DNA from 3 places in the Methylobacterium marchantiae genome. Region 1 is predicted to be linked to each of the others. Evidence: predicted binding sites of a transcription regulator. Region 1 holds the regulator's gene; each other region holds the start of a gene.

Region 1 (6,099 bases):
GCCCATCGTTGCGACCTCGAGCTTGCGTGCACTTGCTTATGATGCGCTCAAAGAAGCGATCACCAACATGAACATCTATAACCAGCGCGAGGAAGTGCGGCTGGACGAGCGAAAACTGTCCCTGAACCTCGGGGTCAGCCGTACGCCGGTCCGCGAAGCGCTGACGGTGCTGGAGCAGGAGGGCTTCGTTCGGTTCGAGGCCCGGCGCGGCGTCTTCGTCATCAAGAAGTCGAAGAAGGAGATCGTCAGCATGATCCAGGCCTGGTCGGCCCTGGAGAGCATGGCCGCCCGCCTCGCCTGCGAGCGCGCCACCGACGAGCAGCTGCATGGCCTGCGCGAGCATTTCCCCGAATTCTACGAGGGACGCCCGTCCGACCACCTCGACGAATACTCGGAAGCCAATATCCGCTTCCACCAGAAGATCATCTCGCTCGGCCAGTGCGACGTGATCAAGGACATCACCAGCAACCTGCTGATGCATGTCCGCGGCATCCGCAACACCGCCCTCCGCCAGGGCGACCGCGCCGCCAACTCGATCAAGGAACACGTGGCGATCATCAAGGCGCTGGAAGCCCGCGACGCGGAATTGGCCGAACGCCTGGTGCGGGAACATGGTCTGGGCCTCGCCAGCCATGTGGAGAAATACGGCGATTACCTCGACTGAAGGTCGATGCGCATTTGTCCGCCACGAGGTCGAGGGCCGGAATCCGGCTCGCCGGTCTCGTCTCCGGACGGAGTGAAGGCGCCCCTACGACATTGTAGAGTTTGGAAGATTCCGCGGCTGCCCGCACTGGCGAAGGGCGGGGCCCGCCGCCATAATGGGTGACGGCCCGCGGCCGGTCGCGGCGTCGGGCCGGGAAGGTGCGGATCGGGTCATGCTCACCACTGCGTCGAATGCTCCTTCCGTCGAGGAGAAGCCTCTGGAGAAGGCGCTCGGCCACCAGATCAGGCTGCTGCGCCGGGAGCGGGATCTCTCGGTGGCCGATCTCGGGAATGCCGCCGGCATCTCCCTGGGGATGGTGTCGAAGATCGAGAACGGCGCGATCTCGCCCTCGCTCTCCTCCATCAACGCCATCGCAACGGCGCTGAATGTGCCGATCACGGCCCTGTTCTCGGCTTTCGAAGAGCGGCGGGACTGCTCCCACGTCAAGCGGGGCCAGGGCGTCGTCATCGAGCGCCGGGGCACCAAGGTCGGCCATATCTACGAGTTGCTCGGGGCCGGGATCGGCGGCGAGGTCGCCCTCGAACCCTACCTGATCACCCTCGAGACCGAGGCGGAGGCCTATACCAGCTTTCGTCACGTCGGCACCGAGTTCATCTACATGCTCACCGGCGAGATGATGTATCACCATGCGGGAGAAGACTATCATCTCCTGCCGGGCGACTCGTTGCTGTTCGATTCCAACGGCTTGCACGGTCCGGCCAGGCTGTTGCAGACGCCGATGACCTACCTCTCGATCATCGTCTACCCACGCGGCTGACGGACTGCTTCGGCGATTCGGTCGAGATCGTCTTAAATGGCGGATATGGCCCGGTTCGAGCGAGTGTTTTCGCACCTATGCCGCGTCCGCGAATCCGGCAGCCGTCTCGACGGCTGCCCGCCCGCGAGCGGAACATCGCGCCCAAGGAACAAACTCTACCATCGGGTTAACGGAACCCTTGCAGAACACTTGCGGAACGTCTACCGTGTTCGTGTTTTGTTTCGTCAGGCATTCGCCGCAGCTTGGCTTCAGTGGAAGAGTGATCTGTATGTTGACGCGTAAACAGCTGGATCTTCTCCAATTCATCCAGCAACGGATGCAGGAGAGCGGCGTGCCTCCGTCGTTCGACGAGATGAAGGACGCCCTCGACCTGAAGTCGAAATCGGGCATCCATCGCCTGATCACGGCGCTCGAGGAGCGTGGTTTCCTGCGGCGCCTTCCGAACCGTGCCAGGGCGATCGAGGTGATCCGGATGCCGGAAAGCCTCGCCGGCGCTCCCGCGCCTCGTCCCGTTTCCGCTCCCGCAGGCGAGGTTCGCCGCTTCACGCCGAGCGTCGTCGAAGGCGGGCGATCGAAGGCAATGCCGTCGGTCCGTCAACCCACCGCCCAGGCTCAGGACGAGAGCGGACGGGCCATCACCATCCCGGTCATGGGTCGCATCGCGGCCGGTACGCCGATCTCGGCGATCCAGAACCAGAGCCATTCGGTGACGCTGTCACCCGACTTCCTAGCCGGCGGCGAGCATTACGCGCTCGAAGTGCGCGGCGATTCGATGATCGAGGCGGGCATCCTCGACGGCGATCTGGTGGTCATCAAGAAGCAGGACACCGCCAATACGGGCGACATCATCGTCGCCCTCATCGACGACGAGGAGGCGACGCTGAAGCGCCTGCGCCGGCGCGGGTCGTCCATCGCCCTCGAAGCCGCGAATCCCGCCTACGAGACCAGGGTACTCGGCCCCGATCGGGTCCAGATCCAGGGACGCCTCGTCAGCCTGGTGCGCCGCTACTGATCCTGGTCCGGAGAGACGTCCGCTGACGGCTCGCCGTCCTCGGCTTCGGCATCCGGCGTCTTCGATGGTGCCGTCTGTGTCGAAGGCTTCGGCGCCGGTTCGGGCCATGCTCGGCGCCATGGCGGTCGAGATCCGGGCTCTCTCGCCGATGTCGCGACCGGACCGTCCGGCGTGAAGCGTATCGCCGTCGCCCCTCGGGCGGCGAGATAGGCCCGATCGATGACGAGGCTGGCCCGGCATCCCGGCGGCGCATCCCGGCGGGCAATGACGATCGTCGCTCGCGCGCAATCCTCGGCGAAGGCCCGCTTGTCCTTGACGAGGGCGATGGCTCGACCCGGCTCCGTCTCGATCGTGCAGCCGATCGGGTCGCAGCGGCTTCGATCCGACGCCGATACCGCGCCGGCTTTCCGCGAATCGCCGTCCGCCTTGAGCCATTGTTCGAGGACGAAATCCGGCGGCTTGCCGAGGATGGCCAGTCGCCCGTCCCGATCGCGCAGTGCGGCGCCCGTTCCCTCGCGGTCCACATAGAGATCGTAGCGCTGCGGCGTCGCCGCCAGCACCATGCCGATTCCGGCGGGGGCGAGCCCGATCCAGCGCAGATGCGAGACCGGCACGGTCAGCAGCAGGAGGGCGATGGCGAGCAGGCCGAGCGCCGTGCTGCCATAGGCCGGGACGACGAGGGTGGCGTGGCCGAACCCGCTGATCCATCCGGAGATCGTGAGCATTCCGCGCACCGCGAGCCCCATCGCCCACCAGACCGGCTGATCGAGGGCGAAAGGATAGGCGAGGATCCCGAGGACCGCCGCCGGCATCACCGCGAGGGAGACGAGCGGCAGCGTGAGGGCGTTGCCGACGATGCCGAAGGGCTGGACGGTCTGGAAATGGTAGGTGGCGAAGGGGGCTGTCGCGATCTGCGCCACCAGGGTCGTCGCCAGGGTGCCGACGACCGCGACGATCACGAAGCGGAAAGCGCGGGCGAGAAGACCGTGGCCCTCCCGCTGAGGCATCCAGCGGTTGAGCGCGGTGGCGCAGGCGATGAGGCCGGCGACGGCCCCGAAGGACATCTGGAAGCTCGGGCCGAGCAGGCCTTCCGGCTCGCGTGCGAGCGCGATCAGGGCGGCCAGCGCGAGATTGCGCATGCTCAGGGCCGGTCGATCCACGAGGATCGCGCCGAGCATCACCAGGGTCATGATCAGCGAGCGCTCTGCGGCGATGTCCCAGCCCGAGAAGACGCAATAGGCGGTGACGCCCACCATGGCGAAACCGGCGGCGATCTTCTTGATCGGCCAGGTCAGGGCGAGGCCCGGCACCAGGGCGAGGAGCGCGCGCACGAGCCAGAACACCACGCCTGCGGCGAGCACCATGTGCAGCCCCGAGATCGAGACCACGTGGTAGATCCCGGCCGCCCGCAGGATGTCGTTGGTCTCGGCGTTGATGAGGCCGCGCTTGCCGGTGACCAGGGCGGCCGCCACGGCGCCGGCCTGCCCGCCATTGGCATCGGTGATGCGCCGCGTCAGGGCGTTGCGCGCATCGTCCACCGCGGCCGCCACCGAGACGGTCCAGGGCATCGGTCTGGGCGGGGGTTTGACCTCGATCTTGCCGACGAGGGAGCCGACGGCGCCGATCCCGCGAAAGTAGGCGTCGCGGGCGAAATCGTATCCGCCGGGGCGTGCCGCCTCGGGTGGCGGCAGGAGCCGGGCGGTCGCCGAGATGAAATCGCCAGGCTTCAGCGCGAGGGCCCGCTTATAGGAGACGCGGACCCGGGTCGGACGCCGCTCCGGTGCGAGGGTACCGAAGCTCTCGACGCGGACGATCAGGCGCGCACCGACCTCGCGCTCGTCCAGGGCTTCCACGAGGCCGGTGAGCGGTGCGATCGTCGTGCGGGCGAGGACGGGCGCCGCCACGCGGTCCAGGCGCAGGATCGCGGCGGAAAAGCCGAGGAAGGATGCGGCGAGGCCGAGAACGACGGCGAGGGCGACGGGCCTCGCGCCGAGGAACGGGACGCCGGCGGAGAGCAGGGTCGCGACGAGGAGGGGCGCGACGAGGGACGGTTGGCCATCCGTCGCCGTGAAGCAGACGAGGATGCCGGCACCGAAGGCCACGGCCAGCCACGGGAACAGCCGCCTCTGCTCGACTTCGCGGACGAGGCCCCGACGCCACCACTCCTTCGCGGCATCGCCGAGCACGGAGAGCGAGCGCCGGCGGCTCCACGCGGCGGCGTTCGCACCCATCGCCCGTGCGCTGCCCTGCGCCATGCCCGGTTGCGCCCCTCCGCGGGTTCACGCTCGATCGCGGTCATGCTCGAAGCGTGAGGAATGCCGTGCGAGCGAGGGTCCGCCGCCGAGCATCGGTGCGACGGTTTTCTTAACGCCACCGCAAACGCATGCTACATGCGCGGCTCCGGGCCGGTCGATCCGCCCTCCCACCTTCACGCACAAGTTTAGCCGCCCGATGTCGTCACCCGTCGTTACGCGTTTTGCCCCCTCCCCCACGGGCTACCTGCATATCGGGGGAGCCCGAACGGCGCTCTTCAACTGGCTCTACGCCCGCCATTTCGGCGGCCGCATGCTGCTGCGCATCGAGGACACCGATCGGGAGCGCTCCACGCAAGGGGCCATAGACGCGATCCTCGACGGCCTGCGCTGGCTCGGCCTCGATTGGGACGGGGACGTGGTCTATCAGTTCGCCCGCGCGGCGCGGCACCGGGAGGTCGCCGAGAGCCTGCTGGCCTCGGGCAACGCCTATCATTGCTACGCCACGCCGGACGAACTCACCGCCATGCGCGAGGCCGCCCGCGCCGAGGGCCGCCCTATGCGCTACGACGGCCGCTGGCGCGATCGTGATCCCTCCGAGGCACCGGCCGGCGTGAAGCCGGTGATCCGTCTGCGCGCGCCCGCCGAGGGCGAGACCGTGGTGGAGGATCAGGTCCAGGGCCGCGTCACCTGGGCCAACAAGGATCTGGACGATCTCGTCCTGCTGCGTTCGGACGGCAACCCGACCTACATGCTCGCCGTCGTCGTCGACGACCACGACATGGGTGTCACCCATGTGATCCGCGGCGACGACCATCTCACCAACGCCGCCCGCCAGGGCCAGATCTACGACGCGCTGGGCTGGTCCGCGCCGATCATGGCGCATATCCCGCTGATCCATGGGGCGGATGGCGCCAAGCTGTCGAAGCGTCACGGGGCGCTGGGCGTCGATGCCTATCGCGACCTCGGATACCTGCCCTCCGCCCTGCGCAACTACCTCGTCCGTCTCGGCTGGAGCCATGGCGACCAGGAGGTCTTCTCGACCGATGAGATGATCGCGGCCTTCGATCTCGGTTCGATCGGCCGCTCGGCCGCCCGTTTCGATTTCGCCAAGCTCGAAAACCTCAACGGCGTCTACATCCGCGGCGCCGACGATGCCGCTCTGGTCGATGCGATCGAGACGATCCTGCCGGTGCTCGCCCCCGAGCGCGGCTTGCCCGGCACTTTGTCGCCGGATCTGCGCGCGAAACTCGGGGCTGCGATGCCCGGCCTGAAGGAGCGCGCCAAGACCCTCGTCGAACTCCTCGATAGCGCCTACTACCTCACCGCATCGCGCCCCCTCGCCCTCGACGAC
Region 2 (6,099 bases), on a different contig from region 1:
ACGTGATGCCGGCGATCTCGACGATGCCGTCATCGCCTCCCGACGTGCCCCCCATCGCCAGCTTCTTCTTCACCTCCGACAATTCGCGCTCCAGGCGACGGCGGTCCTCGATGAGGGCGGCCAAGCGCTCCGGTACATCGGCACTCTGTGCCTTCAACAGCCCGGCGATCTGTCCCAAGGTCCGGCTTTCCTCGGCACGATGACGACGGGCAAAACCGGCGGTGAGGGCCTCGATCCGGCGTACGCCGGCGCCGACGGCGCTCTCGCCGAGGACCGAGATCTGGCCGATCTCACCGGTGCGCTCGGCATGGGTGCCGCCACAGAGTTCGATCGAGAAGGCCGGTAGACGACGCGCCTCCGCGATATCGCCCTCGTCGTCGACGGGACGTCCCATCGAGACGACGCGGACTTCGTCGCCGTACTTCTCGCCGAACAAAGCGCGAGCGCCGGAGGCCACGGCATCGTCCTGAGCCATCAACTTCGTCACGACGGGTGTGTTCTGGAGCAGCACCGCGTTGGCGATATCCTCGACGGCTCGGATCTCCGCCTCGTCCATCGGCTTCGGATGGCTGAAGTCGAAGCGCAGGCGCTCGGCCGAGACCAGGGAGCCTTTCTGCGCCACGTGATCGCCCAGCACCTGGCGCAGGGCCTCGTGTAGCAAGTGGGTCGCGGAGTGGTTGGCCCGGATCGCCGTGCGGCGCGCATGATCGACGGAAAGTTCCACCGCCTGGCCCATGGCGAGTCGTCCCTCGTCCACGATGACGTGATGGACGAAGAGGTCGCCGAGCTTCTTCTCGGTCGCGGTCACTCGGGCCTTGAGACCGGGCCCGGCGAGGATACCTGTGTCGCCCACCTGCCCCCCCGACTCGGCGTAGAAGGGCGTCTGGTTCACCAGGACGAGGCCGGTTTCTCGAGCGGACAGGCTCTCGACCTCGCCGCCGTCCCGCAGGATCGCCGTGACGATCCCCTCTGCAATCTCGGTCTCGTAGCCGAGGAACTCATTGGCGCCGAGGCGTTCCTTGATGCCGTACCAGACCGTCTCGGTGGCCGCCTCCCCAGAGCCGGTCCAGGCGGCACGGGCGGCCTTGCGCTGGCGCTCCATCGCCTGGCCGAACGCGTCGGTGTCGACGCCGATGCCACGGGCCTTGAGGGCGTCCTGGGTCAGGTCGAGCGGGAAGCCGTAGGTGTCGTAGAGGGTGAAGGCGGTCTCGCCGGACAGGTTCTGCCCCGGGATGAGCGTGCGGCTCTCGGAATCGAGGATTGCGAGGCCGCGCTCAAGGGTACGGCGGAAGCGGGTCTCTTCCAGGCGCAGGGTTTCGGAGATGAGCCCTTCGGCACAGGCGAGTTCCGGATAGGCCTGCCCCATTTCGCGGATGAGGGTCGGTACGAGGCGGAACATCACCGGCTCGCGCGAGCCGAGAAGTTCAAGATGGCGCATGGCGCGGCGCATGATCCGGCGCAGGACGTAGCCGCGGCCCTCGTTCGACGGCAGCACGCCGTCCGCGATCAGGAACGAGACCGAGCGCAGATGGTCGGCGATGACGCGGTAGGAGGCGACGTTGCCGGGCTCGGGAGGACGACCGACCGCGTGGCTGACCGCATCGATGAGCGCCCTGAACAGATCCGTGTCGTAATTGCTGGTAACGCCCTGGAGGATCGCCGCCATGCGCTCCAGCCCCATGCCGGTATCGATCGAGGGACGCGGCAGGGAGAGGCGGTTGCCCGGCTCGATCTGCTCGTACTGCATGAAGACGAGGTTCCAGAATTCCAGGAACCGATCGCCGTCCTCATCCGGCGAGCCGGGCGGTCCACCCTGGAGGCCGGGACCCTGATCGATGAAGATCTCCGAGCAGGGCCCGCAGGGGCCAGTATCGCCCATCTGCCAGAAATTGTCCGATGTGCCGATGCGGATGATCCGGTCGTCCGAGAACCCGGCGATCTTCCGCCAGAGTGCGGCAGCGTCGTCGTCATCGGCATAGACGGTGACGAGCAGCCGGTCCTTGGACAGACCGAATTCCTTCGTGATCAAGGTCCAGGCGAGTTCGATCGCCTGCGGCTTGAAATAATCACCGAAGGAGAAATTGCCGAGCATCTCGAAGAAGGTGTGATGACGCGCGGTGTAACCGACATTGTCGAGGTCATTGTGCTTGCCCCCGGCGCGCACGCATTTCTGCGCGGTGGTCGCCCGATTGTAGGCGCGCTTCTCGACACCGGTGAAGACGTTCTTGAACTGCACCATCCCCGCATTGGTGAACATCAATGTCGGGTCGTTGCGGGGAACGAGTGACGATGACGGCACCACGGCGTGGTCCGCCTTGGCGAAATAGTCGAGGAAGGCCGACCGGATCTCGTTGACGCCGCTCATCGTGAATTGACTCTGTCGTGGGCTTCGGACGGTCATTCGGACCGCCCGAGGGCTTCTTCGTAGCTCGCGCCCTCATAAGGAGGCCGGAGCGCCGAGTCACGCCCGGTACCCTGCAGACGGTTTCGCTTTCTTCACGGCTCGGGCTAGGAACGAGCCGCCGCTTCAGCCCTAGACCGGGACGACCGGTCTCCAAGGATCACACATATGCCGGTTGAAATTCGCCTTCTCGCCTGGTCTTGCCTGCTCGGACTCGTTCACGTCATCGCGGCATCCGCCAGCGGCCTGCAGCAGCGTGGTGGTTACGCCTGGGCCGCCAGCAACCGGGATGGAAGGACGCCGGAGGTGACTGGAGCGGCTGCCCGCCTCGAGAAGGCCTCGAAGAATTTTTTCGAGACGTTCCCGATCTTCGCCTCCCTCGTCCTCGCCTGTGCCGTCACCGGGCGGCACAACACCGCGGTGGTACTCGGCGCCTATCTCTATTTCTTCGCGCGCCTGATCTACCTGCCGCTTTTCGGATTCGGCATTCCGAAGGTGCGCAGCATCGTCTGGGGCGTGTCGATCGTCGGGATTCTCTTCGTGCTCTGGGGCCTGTTCATCAAGATCCTGCCCTATAGCAGCTGAGCGTTGAGGCAGCCCGGAACAAAAGAGGCCGCCGCAGTAATCTGCGGCGGCCTCTTTGATTCAGTCCGGAGCGATCAGGCCTCGCCTTCGTCCAGATCGTCGGCCGTGGGCTTGGCGGTCTCAAGAATCTTGTCGGCGAGCAGACCCGAATTCTGTCGGATCGCAGCTTCGATCTTGTTGGCGATATCGGGATTATCGCGCAGGAAACCCTTCGAGTTCTCACGACCCTGGCCGAGCCGCTGGCTCGCATAGGAGAACCAGGCGCCGGATTTCTCGACGATACCGGCCTTCACACCGAGGTCGATGAGCTCGCCGACCTTCGACACGCCCTCGCCGAACATGATGTCGAACTCCACCTGCTTGAACGGCGGAGCGACCTTGTTCTTCACCACCTTGACGCGGACCTGATTGCCGATGGCCTCGTCGCGGTCCTTCAGGGTGGAGATACGGCGGATGTCGAGACGGACCGACGCGTAGAACTTCAAGGCGTTGCCGCCCGTCGTCGTCTCCGGGCTGCCATACATGACGCCGATCTTCATCCGGATCTGGTTGATGAAGATGACCATGCATTTTGAGCGCGAGATCGAACCGGTGAGCTTGCGCAGGGCCTGGCTCATGAGGCGCGCCTGGAGGCCGGGCTGACTGTCACCCATCTCGCCTTCGATCTCGGCGCGCGGCGTGAGCGCCGCAACCGAATCGACCACCAGCACGTCGATGGCGCCCGAACGCACTAGCGTGTCGGTGATCTCGAGGGCCTGCTCGCCGGTATCGGGCTGCGAGATCAGCAGATCGTCGAGCTGCACGCCGAGCTTGCGCGCATAGATCGGGTCGAGAGCGTGCTCCGCATCGACGAAGGCGCAGACGCCGCCCTTTTTCTGGGCCTCTGCGATGGTGTGCAGGGCGAGCGTGGTCTTGCCCGACGATTCCGGACCGTAGATCTCGATCACGCGGCCGCGCGGTAGGCCGCCGACTCCGAGCGCGATGTCGAGGCCCAGCGAGCCGGTGGAGACGGTCTCTACCTCTGCCACCTTGTCGTTCTTGCCGAGCCGCATGATCGAGCCCTTGCCGAAGGCACGCTCGATCTGGGACAGCGCGGCATCGATCGCCTTCGCCTTGTCCTTGTCCACCATCGGGGAATCCACAATTTTCAGCGCGGGCTGGGCCATTCGTCGGCATCCTTATGCATGGGGAGAGCTCAAGGCTCAATGCGCCTCGGATGTGACTTATGTACTTGTTTTGTTCTCATTGCGCAAGGGGCTATCGATTGGTTAGCGTGCCCGTAAGCCGCTCGTATCTCGATGTGAGCAGCTTCGAAGCGTGCTTAGTAAATCTATCTCACGCCAAAATCGATAAATCGGCGTATAGATTCATCAATGCGTTTCTATCTGAAATATACTTTCTATAGTTATAATTCTATTAGAGATTATTATGAACGGCACCATAAAACAATTATCTAAATTCGAATTGCATCAACAAATAAGGAAAATCAATAGAATTGACCCTAGGCGGGGTGATTACCAATATATCAAGAGCGCCTACGAACAAATAGTTCAAGGTTTTTTGATCAACGTTGTGATGAGCTCGGGCGGAGAGCTTTTCTTCCGCGCCCGTAAGAACCCACGATCGAAGATTTTGCATGTCGATGAGATGGGCGCGCCGCCAATTTCAACAGTCACCGGATTTCAGAGATGCAATCCACCACATATTCCGATGTTTTATTGTGCATCAAAAAGAATAACAGCGATAATTGAATGCCGTCCAAATCTTGGCGATCAATTCTATCTTGGTCAATGGATCGGCAAAGGTCCAGTTCCAATAAATCGTGTATTTGATCCGTGGGTAATAAAAGGGGATGAGGAAATTTCGTCTACAGCATCCGAAATTCTTACCCCGCATTTAGATACAATTTTCACGCGACGTATTCATGAAACATTTTCCGACGACTATAAATTTACGGCAGCTATTGCCCAGCTACTGACGGCAAATTATGATGTAGCTGTAGATTTAGATATACGCGAAGATAAAACAGTAGGCTTGCGATATCCTTCAGTAATGACCTTTGAAGATAGCTATAATACAACGATGCACGTAAAATTTTCGAAAGATCGCCTGGAATTACTACACTTGATGGAATTAAAGGTAGTCGATTTTGCTAATGAAGTTCCGATTTTGACAGTTTCTGACACGGCACTCGAATTTGACAAGGGCATCGTGCATTGGACTGGAGATAAAAATTTGATCCCAGCTTTTAAAAGCTCTAGAAATGAAGTTTTGTTTCGATCCAATGAGAGGAGATGGCTTCTCGAAACAAGCAACAGTCCGGTTTCAGTGGACGAATTCCAGCAGCTTTTGAAAGAATAAAAAATTATCGAGCGATCGTCTGCTTCACCGTCTCCACCAGCTGCTTGAGGCTGAAGGGCTTGGGCAGGAAGTTGAAATCCTCCCCGTCCGGCAGGTTTTTTCGGAACGCATCCTCGGCATAGCCCGAGACGAAGATCACCTTCAGGTCGGGCCGGTGCTTGCGCAGTTCTCGCAAGAGCGTCGGTCCGTCCATCTCCGGCATCACCACATCGGACACGACGAGGTCGATGGGCTGGTCGGCGTCGCTGATGAGCGCCAGCGCGTCGAGGCCGGACGCCGCCTCGAGCACGGTATAGCCGCGTGCCGAAAGCGCACGGCTGTTGACCGCGCGGACCGGGTCCTCGTCCTCCACGAGAAGGATCACGCCCTGGCCGGTATGGTCCGGCGACGGCTTGCGCGGGGCCGACCTGTCGGAGCCCGCCGGCCTTTCGAGTTCCGGAGTACCCTTGAGTCGATTGACCGCGATCTCAGCACTGCTCTGGCCAGCGGCGGGCGGCGGGATCGTGTCGGATATGGGCTCGGCGGCCGGCTCGTGGCGCGGCAGATAGATGCGGAAGGCGGTGCCCTTGCCCACGGTCGATTGCACGTCGATGGTGCCGCCGCTCTGCTTGATGATACCGAAGACTGTGGAAAGGCCGAGACCGGTGCCCTTGCCGATATCCTTGGTGGTGAAGAACGGCTCGAAGATCTTCTCCATCACATCGGACGGGATGCCCTCGCCGGTATCGAGCACCTCGATCAGCACGTGGTCG
Region 3 (6,099 bases), on a different contig from region 1:
AGTCAACGGTGAGCTTGTTGCCGTCCACGGCCGCCACGTTGCCGGGGCCGAACTTGGTGTGGAAGACCCGCATCCCGTCCGAAAACGCCGATGGCGCCCCCGTCGACTTCGCGACCAGCTCACCCTCGATCTGGCGAGGGCCGCCATTGTTCCGGCCGGACGAGGACGATCGTCCGAAACCTTGTCCGCTACTTTGGCCGAAACCCTGGTTGCCGGCCGTATTGGCCTGCGCCCGCTGCCAGCCCGGCGTCGCGTAGGACGAACCGAACGGGGTCGGGTTGCGGTCGAAGCGCGAGGCGCCGGCGGAGAAATGCGCCGGGGCATCGACCACGTCCACGGCGCTCGCCGGCAACTCGTCGATGAAGCGGCTCGGCACGGTGGAGGACCACAGGCCGTGGATGCGCCGGTTGACGGCGAAGGACAGCTTGGCGCGCTTGCGGGCTCGCGTCAGGCCGACATGGGCGAGGCGACGCTCCTCCTCCAGGCCGGCCCGGCCGCTCTCGTCCAGCGCCCGCTGGTTGGGGAACAGGCCGTCCTCCCAGCCGGGCAGGAACACGGTGTCGAACTCCAGCCCCTTGGCGGCGTGGAGCGTCATCAGCGAGACCCTGTCGGCTCCCTCCTGCTCGCTCGCCTCCATCACCAGGGAGACGTGTTCGAGGAAGGCGGCCATATCCGGAAACTCCTCCATGGAGCGCACGAACTCCTTGAGGTTCTCCAGGCGACCTGCCGCGTCGGCGGATTTGTCCTTCTGCCACATCTCCGTGTAGCCGGATTCCTCCAGGATGGTCTGGGCCACCTCGGAATGGGGCTGCGTGCCGACCATCCGCGCCCAGCGGGAGAAGCTCTCCACCAGCGCGCGCACGCCCGAGCGGGCGCGCGGCTTCAGCTCGTCGGTCTCGATCAGGCTGCGCGCCGCCTGGAGCAGCGGCACGCGCTGCGAGCGGGAATAGCCGTGCAGGATCTGCAAGGTAGCGTCGCCGAGGCCGCGCTTGGGGGTGTTGAAGATGCGCTCGAAGGCGAGGTCGTCGGCCGGGTTCATGGTGACGCGGAGATACGCCAGCGCGTCGCGGATCTCCGCGCGCTCGTAGAAGCGCGGGCCGCCGATGACGCGGTAGGGCAGACCGAGCTGGACAAAACGGTCCTCGATCTCGCGCATCTGCGCCGAGATCCGCACGAGCACGGCGATCTCGGAGAGGGGGTGCTGCTTGGCCTGCAGGCTCTCGATGGATTCGCCGAGCTGGCGCGCCTCTTCCTCGGAATCCCAGGCGCCGGACACCGTCACCTTCTCCCCGGCCACGTCCTCGGTGCGGAGGGTCTTGCCGAGGCGGCCCTCGTTCTTGGCGATCAGCCCCGAGGCGGCGGCGAGGATATGGCCCGTGGAGCGGTAGTTGCGTTCCAGCCGCACCACCACGGCGCCGGGGAAGTCGTGCTCGAAGCGCAGGATGTTGTCGACCTCGGCCCCGCGCCAGCCGTAGATCGACTGGTCGTCGTCGCCGACGCAGGCGACGTTGCGGTGGCCCTGCGCCAGCAGGCGCAGCCAGAGATACTGGGCGACGTTGGTGTCCTGGTACTCGTCCACCAGGATGTAGCGGAAGCGCTGCTGGTAATTGGCGAGCACGTCCGGGTTCTCGCGCCACAGCTTGAGGCAGAGCAGCAGGAGATCGCCGAAATCGGCGGCGTTCAGGGTGAGCAGCCGCGCCTGATAGGCGGTGTAGAGAGCGCCGCCCTTGCCGAAGGCGAAGGCCCCAGCCTCGCCGGGTGGCACCTGCTCGGGCAGGAGGCCGCGGTTCTTCCAACCGTCGATGGCCGAGGACAGGGCGCGGGCGGGCCAGCGCTTCTCGTCGATGTTCTGGTCGACGATGACCTGCTTCATCAGGCGCAGCTGGTCGTCCATGCCGAGAATCGTGAAGTCGGATTTCAGCCCGACCATCTCGGCATGCCGGCGCAGGATCTTGGTGCCGATGGAATGGAAGGTGCCGAGCCACGGCATCCCCTCGCCGGCCGGGCCGATGAGGGCGCCGATCCGGTGCTTCATCTCGCGCGCGGCCTTGTTGGTGAAGGTCACCGACAGGATGTCGTAGGGCCGCGCCTTGCCCGTCGAGACGAGGTGGGCGATCCGCGTGGTGAGCACCCGGGTCTTGCCGGTGCCGGCGCCCGCGAGCACCAGGACGGGCCCCTCCGTGGTCTCGACGGCCCGGCGCTGCTCGGGGTTCAGCCCTTCGAGATAGGGCGAGCCCTGCGGCCTGAGGGAGGCCATGGCACGGGCGGCGATGGAGGTCTGCGCGGCCTCGGCCGCCACGCCGGAGGCCGGGGCCGGCACGGTGGCCGCCGCTGCGTCGGGATGCTGTTTCATGCCTGCATCCCTGGACCAAAACGCGAACGGCGTCGAGGGTCGGGGCGACGGCCCGGGTCCGAATTGCATGCAGGATCGGAACCGCGGTTTCCCCTCGGGCGTCGTCTCACCATAACGTGACGATCATCCACGAAGGACGTTTCATGCGTGCCGCCCTGTTTTCCGCCCTCTCCGCCCTGACCGTGGCCGCGGGTCTCGGCCTGTCCCCGGCCATGGCCCAGTCGCCCGGCACGCGGTCGCTCAACGACACCAACGACCGCCTCGCGACCCAGAGCGAAATCCGCGGCGTCCGGCATCAGCAGCAATTCGAGAACAACCAGATCCGGATGCAGATGCAGCGCAACGAGGTTACCCGTCCGGCGCCGACCGGACCCAGCGTCGTCCCGCGCCGCTGAACCGGCCGGGGCCGGGCAGACGCCGCCCCTGTTGACGATCAGCCTCGGCCCTGGCGCGAAGCCGGGGCCGTTGTGCTATGCCGCAAGGCGTGGGGGCGCGACCGGGCATCATGACCGGTGAGACGACGTGCCCGCCGCAGGACCAGCCCCGAGGCCGGGGCGGAGCGAGGCGGAAACCAAGACGGTGCGAGACATCCTGACCGCGCTGGCGGGCGCCGTCATCCTGATCCTCGTCGCGGCCCTCGCCGTCCCGCCCCTGGTGGCCTGGGAGAGCTACCGCACGCTGGTCGACCGGACCATCGGGCATTCCCTCGGCCTCGACGCCCATACCGAAGGGCGGATCAGGGTGAGGCTCCTGCCCTCGCCGAGCCTGCGCGTCGACCGCCTGCGCATTGGCGGACAGGCCGACAGGCCGGCCCTCGACCTCCAGCTCGTCAAGGCCGAGATCGCGCTCTCGCCGCTCCTCACGGGCGAGATCCGCTTCACCGAGACGCGGATCGGGCGCGCCGAGATCAAGCTGCCGATCAGCGAGGACGACGCGGTCCGCCTGCCCGCCGACCTCTACCAAACCTTGTCCTCCCAGGATCTCGCCATTGAGGGCCTGTCCATCGGGCAGGTCATCCTGACCACCCTGGTGCCGCGGAGCGGGCGCACCGATCAGGTCAGGGCCGAGACGGTGCATCTCTCCGCGCCCCGCCTCCTCGGGCCGTGGCGGATCGAGGGAATGTCCGGCGCGGTTCCCTTCCGCATCGCCACCGGCGAGCCCGCGGATGACGGTAGCGTCGCCGTGAAGTTCTCCGGCGGCGGCGACACCCATCCGCGTTTCGAGGCCGACACCCGCATCCGGCTCGAGCCGATGGCGGGCGAGGCCCCGCCGGCGGCCGGCACCCTGCGGGCGATGATCCCGAAGGCGGAGGGGACGGCCCGGATCGTGGTCGGGCCGCCTGTCCAGGTGGCGGGCGCCTACCTGCCGTTCTCCCTCGGCGGCGCATTCAAGGCGCGCGGCCCCCTGGTGCGCTTCTCCGAGGTGAAGGCCGAGATCGATCCCGGCGGCCAGGCCATGCGTCTCGCCGGCACGGGACGGATCGACCTGCGGAGCTGGAGGGCGGCCCTGACGCTGGAGGCCCGTCGCCTCGACCTCGACGCCTTCCTGCTCTCCACCGGAGGACAGGCCCTCCTCGCGCGCGGTATGCCGAGGGCCGGCTCCGAACTGCCGATGATGGTCGATCTCGACCTGTCCCTGGAGAGCATCGCCCTCGGTCTCGACGAATGGTCAAATCTCCGGTTGTCCGGCACGTTCGACCGGACCGGAGGCCTCGCGCTCCGGCGCTTCTCGGTGACGGCCCCGGGAGAGGCGGCGCTGACCGCCTCCGGCGAGCTCGATACGCAGCCGACGCCGCGGTTCACCGGCAACGTCTCCCTCGACGCGGCCGCATCGGACGGGTTCGGCCGCTACCTGCGCAAGTTCGGCCTCGGCGGTCCGGCCATCGCGGTGATGGACGGCCGACCGATCCAGGCCTCGGCGGATCTGTCGGCGGCCAGCCCCACCGTGTCGCTGCGCAATCTGCGCCTCTCCCTCGGCGAGGCGCGGATCACCGGAAATGCCCGCTTTACCCAGGCGGAAGCGGCCGGGCGCGGCCGGTTCGACGCCCAGCTCTCGGCCCAGGGCATCGACATCGCCACCCTGCCGGCCTTCGGCGGTGTGCTCAACGGGCTGCACGACCACGATATCGGCCTGACGATCCAGGCGCGGGACGTGCGCTACGGACCCGCCGGCGCCCATTCGGGCAACGGTACGATCGCGGCGAGCATCCAATCCGACGGGGCGAGCCTCGATGTCGGCAGCCTCGACGTCACCGACCTCGCCGGTGCCAACGCCAAGCTCTCCGGCCGGATCGCCCCTGACGGGTCCGGCCGCATCTCGGGCCGGATGTCGGCGCCCGTGGCCGCTCCCCTGATGGCTCTCCTCGACCGGATCTGGATCGCCGAAGCCCGGATGATCCCGGCCTTCCTGCGCGCCGGCGCCCTCGATCTCGCCGTGACCCTGGAGCGCGAAGCGGGTGCCGCCGACACGCTGCGCACCAGCGCCAGCGGAACCGCGGCGGGCGGCAACCTCGACCTCGATCTGCTCGCGCGGGCCGGCCGCATCGACAATCTTTCGCTCGAACTCACGACGCCCATCGCCGGCCGCTGGTTCGAGCGGGAGGACGTGGCCGCTCTGCGCAAGGGAGCGGCCCTGCGCATCACCGGAACGCGCGGCCGGACCACCGCCGACGGATCGGTGCCGCCCCTCGGCCTCGACATCTCCGGCACCATCGCCGACCTCACGCTCTCCACGGTGAAGCCGGTCGTGCCCGGGCCGGGCCGTGCGCCGCCGGAAGCGGGCGAGATCCAGGTGAAGACCTCCGACCTCGCCCCCTTCCTCATGCTCGCCGGCAGCACGGCCGCCCTGCCCTCACCATTGCCGGCGGAGTTCCAGGTGGGATTGTCGCGGGCCGGGCGCGATGCCCATGCGGACGTGACGGGGCGCATCGCGGAAGGCACGGTCCTCGCCAATCTCAACCGCTCGCCCGACGGCGACATCTTCGGCAGCGTGGCCCTGGGCCGGCTCTCACTGCCCTGGCTCGCTTCGGCCCTGATCATTCCGACCGAGGCGAAGAAGCCGGATGCCGGCGACGGGGCGCGTTTCGCGGCTCCTCCGCCGTCCCGGCCGCCGATCGACCTCGAGGTCAGGGTGGATGCCCTCGATCTCGGCCGCCGCTTCACCGCCGAGGGTGCGGCCTTCGGTGCCCGGCTCGACAACGGCGTCCTGACGCTCCGCGATTTCAACGGCCGCGTCGCCGGAGGCCGCCTCACCGGCAGCGTCACCCTGTCCCGGCAGGGCGGTGCCGCGGCCATTTCCGGCGAAGGGTCCTTGAGCGACGCGTCCATCGCCGACCTCGCCGGTCCGGGACCCGTCTCCGGACGAGCCAGCCTGTCCCTGCGCTTCGGTGCCTCGGGCCAGAGCCTCGCCAGCATGGCGAACAACCTCGGAGGCAGCGGCGATCTCGGCCTGACGGATCTCGTTCTTCCCGGCGGCGACCCCGGCGGGATCGAGCGCGCCCTCGTCCGGGTTCTCGCCGAGGACGATCCGCTGCGTGACGGGCGCCTCCAGACCCTCGTCGCCGAGGAGCTCGCCGCCGCGCCGATGGCGGTGAAGGGAAGTGTGACGGCGCCGACGACCCTCGTCGGCGGGTCGTTGCGGGCAGGCCCCGTCGCCTTCGATCTCGGCGGACCGCGCTGGGCCGGTACCCTGTCCGTCAACCTCGCCACCGGACGGGTCGAGGCGCGCGGCACGTTGACGAGCGACAG

What was found. The regulator LexA, encoded in region 1, represses DNA repair genes until DNA is damaged. The targets are predictions, from matches to a motif close to TGTTCNNNNTGTGTTCNG.
Region 2: recA (recombinase RecA) is a predicted target of LexA. The motif match lies at 4,213-4,230, and genes of this name have one in related genera.
Region 3: ACFQ4G_RS00315 (ATP-dependent helicase) is a predicted target of LexA. The motif match lies at 2,365-2,382, and genes of this name have one in related genera.

The regions. Positions count from the first base shown of each region.
Region 1 covers NZ_JBHTND010000018.1:8,323-14,421, forward strand. The annotation lists gene ACFQ4G_RS13890 (GntR family transcriptional regulator) at 1-664, shown strand, start outside; gene ACFQ4G_RS13895 (helix-turn-helix domain-containing protein) at 876-1,481, shown strand; gene lexA (transcriptional repressor LexA) at 1,750-2,493, shown strand; gene ACFQ4G_RS13905 (ComEC/Rec2 family competence protein) at 2,487-4,748, opposite strand; gene gltX (glutamate--tRNA ligase) at 4,945-6,099, shown strand, end outside.
Region 2 covers NZ_JBHTND010000003.1:215,608-221,706, forward strand. The annotation lists gene alaS (alanine--tRNA ligase) at 1-2,365, opposite strand, end outside; gene ACFQ4G_RS03875 (MAPEG family protein) at 2,570-2,986, shown strand; gene recA (recombinase RecA) at 3,061-4,152, opposite strand; gene ACFQ4G_RS03885 (RES family NAD+ phosphorylase) at 4,415-5,347, shown strand; gene cckA (cell cycle histidine kinase CckA) at 5,352-6,099, opposite strand, start outside.
Region 3 covers NZ_JBHTND010000001.1:60,860-66,958, reverse strand. The annotation lists gene ACFQ4G_RS00315 (ATP-dependent helicase) at 1-2,353, opposite strand, end outside; gene ACFQ4G_RS00310 (hypothetical protein) at 2,497-2,748, shown strand; gene ACFQ4G_RS00305 (AsmA family protein) at 2,933-6,099, shown strand, end outside.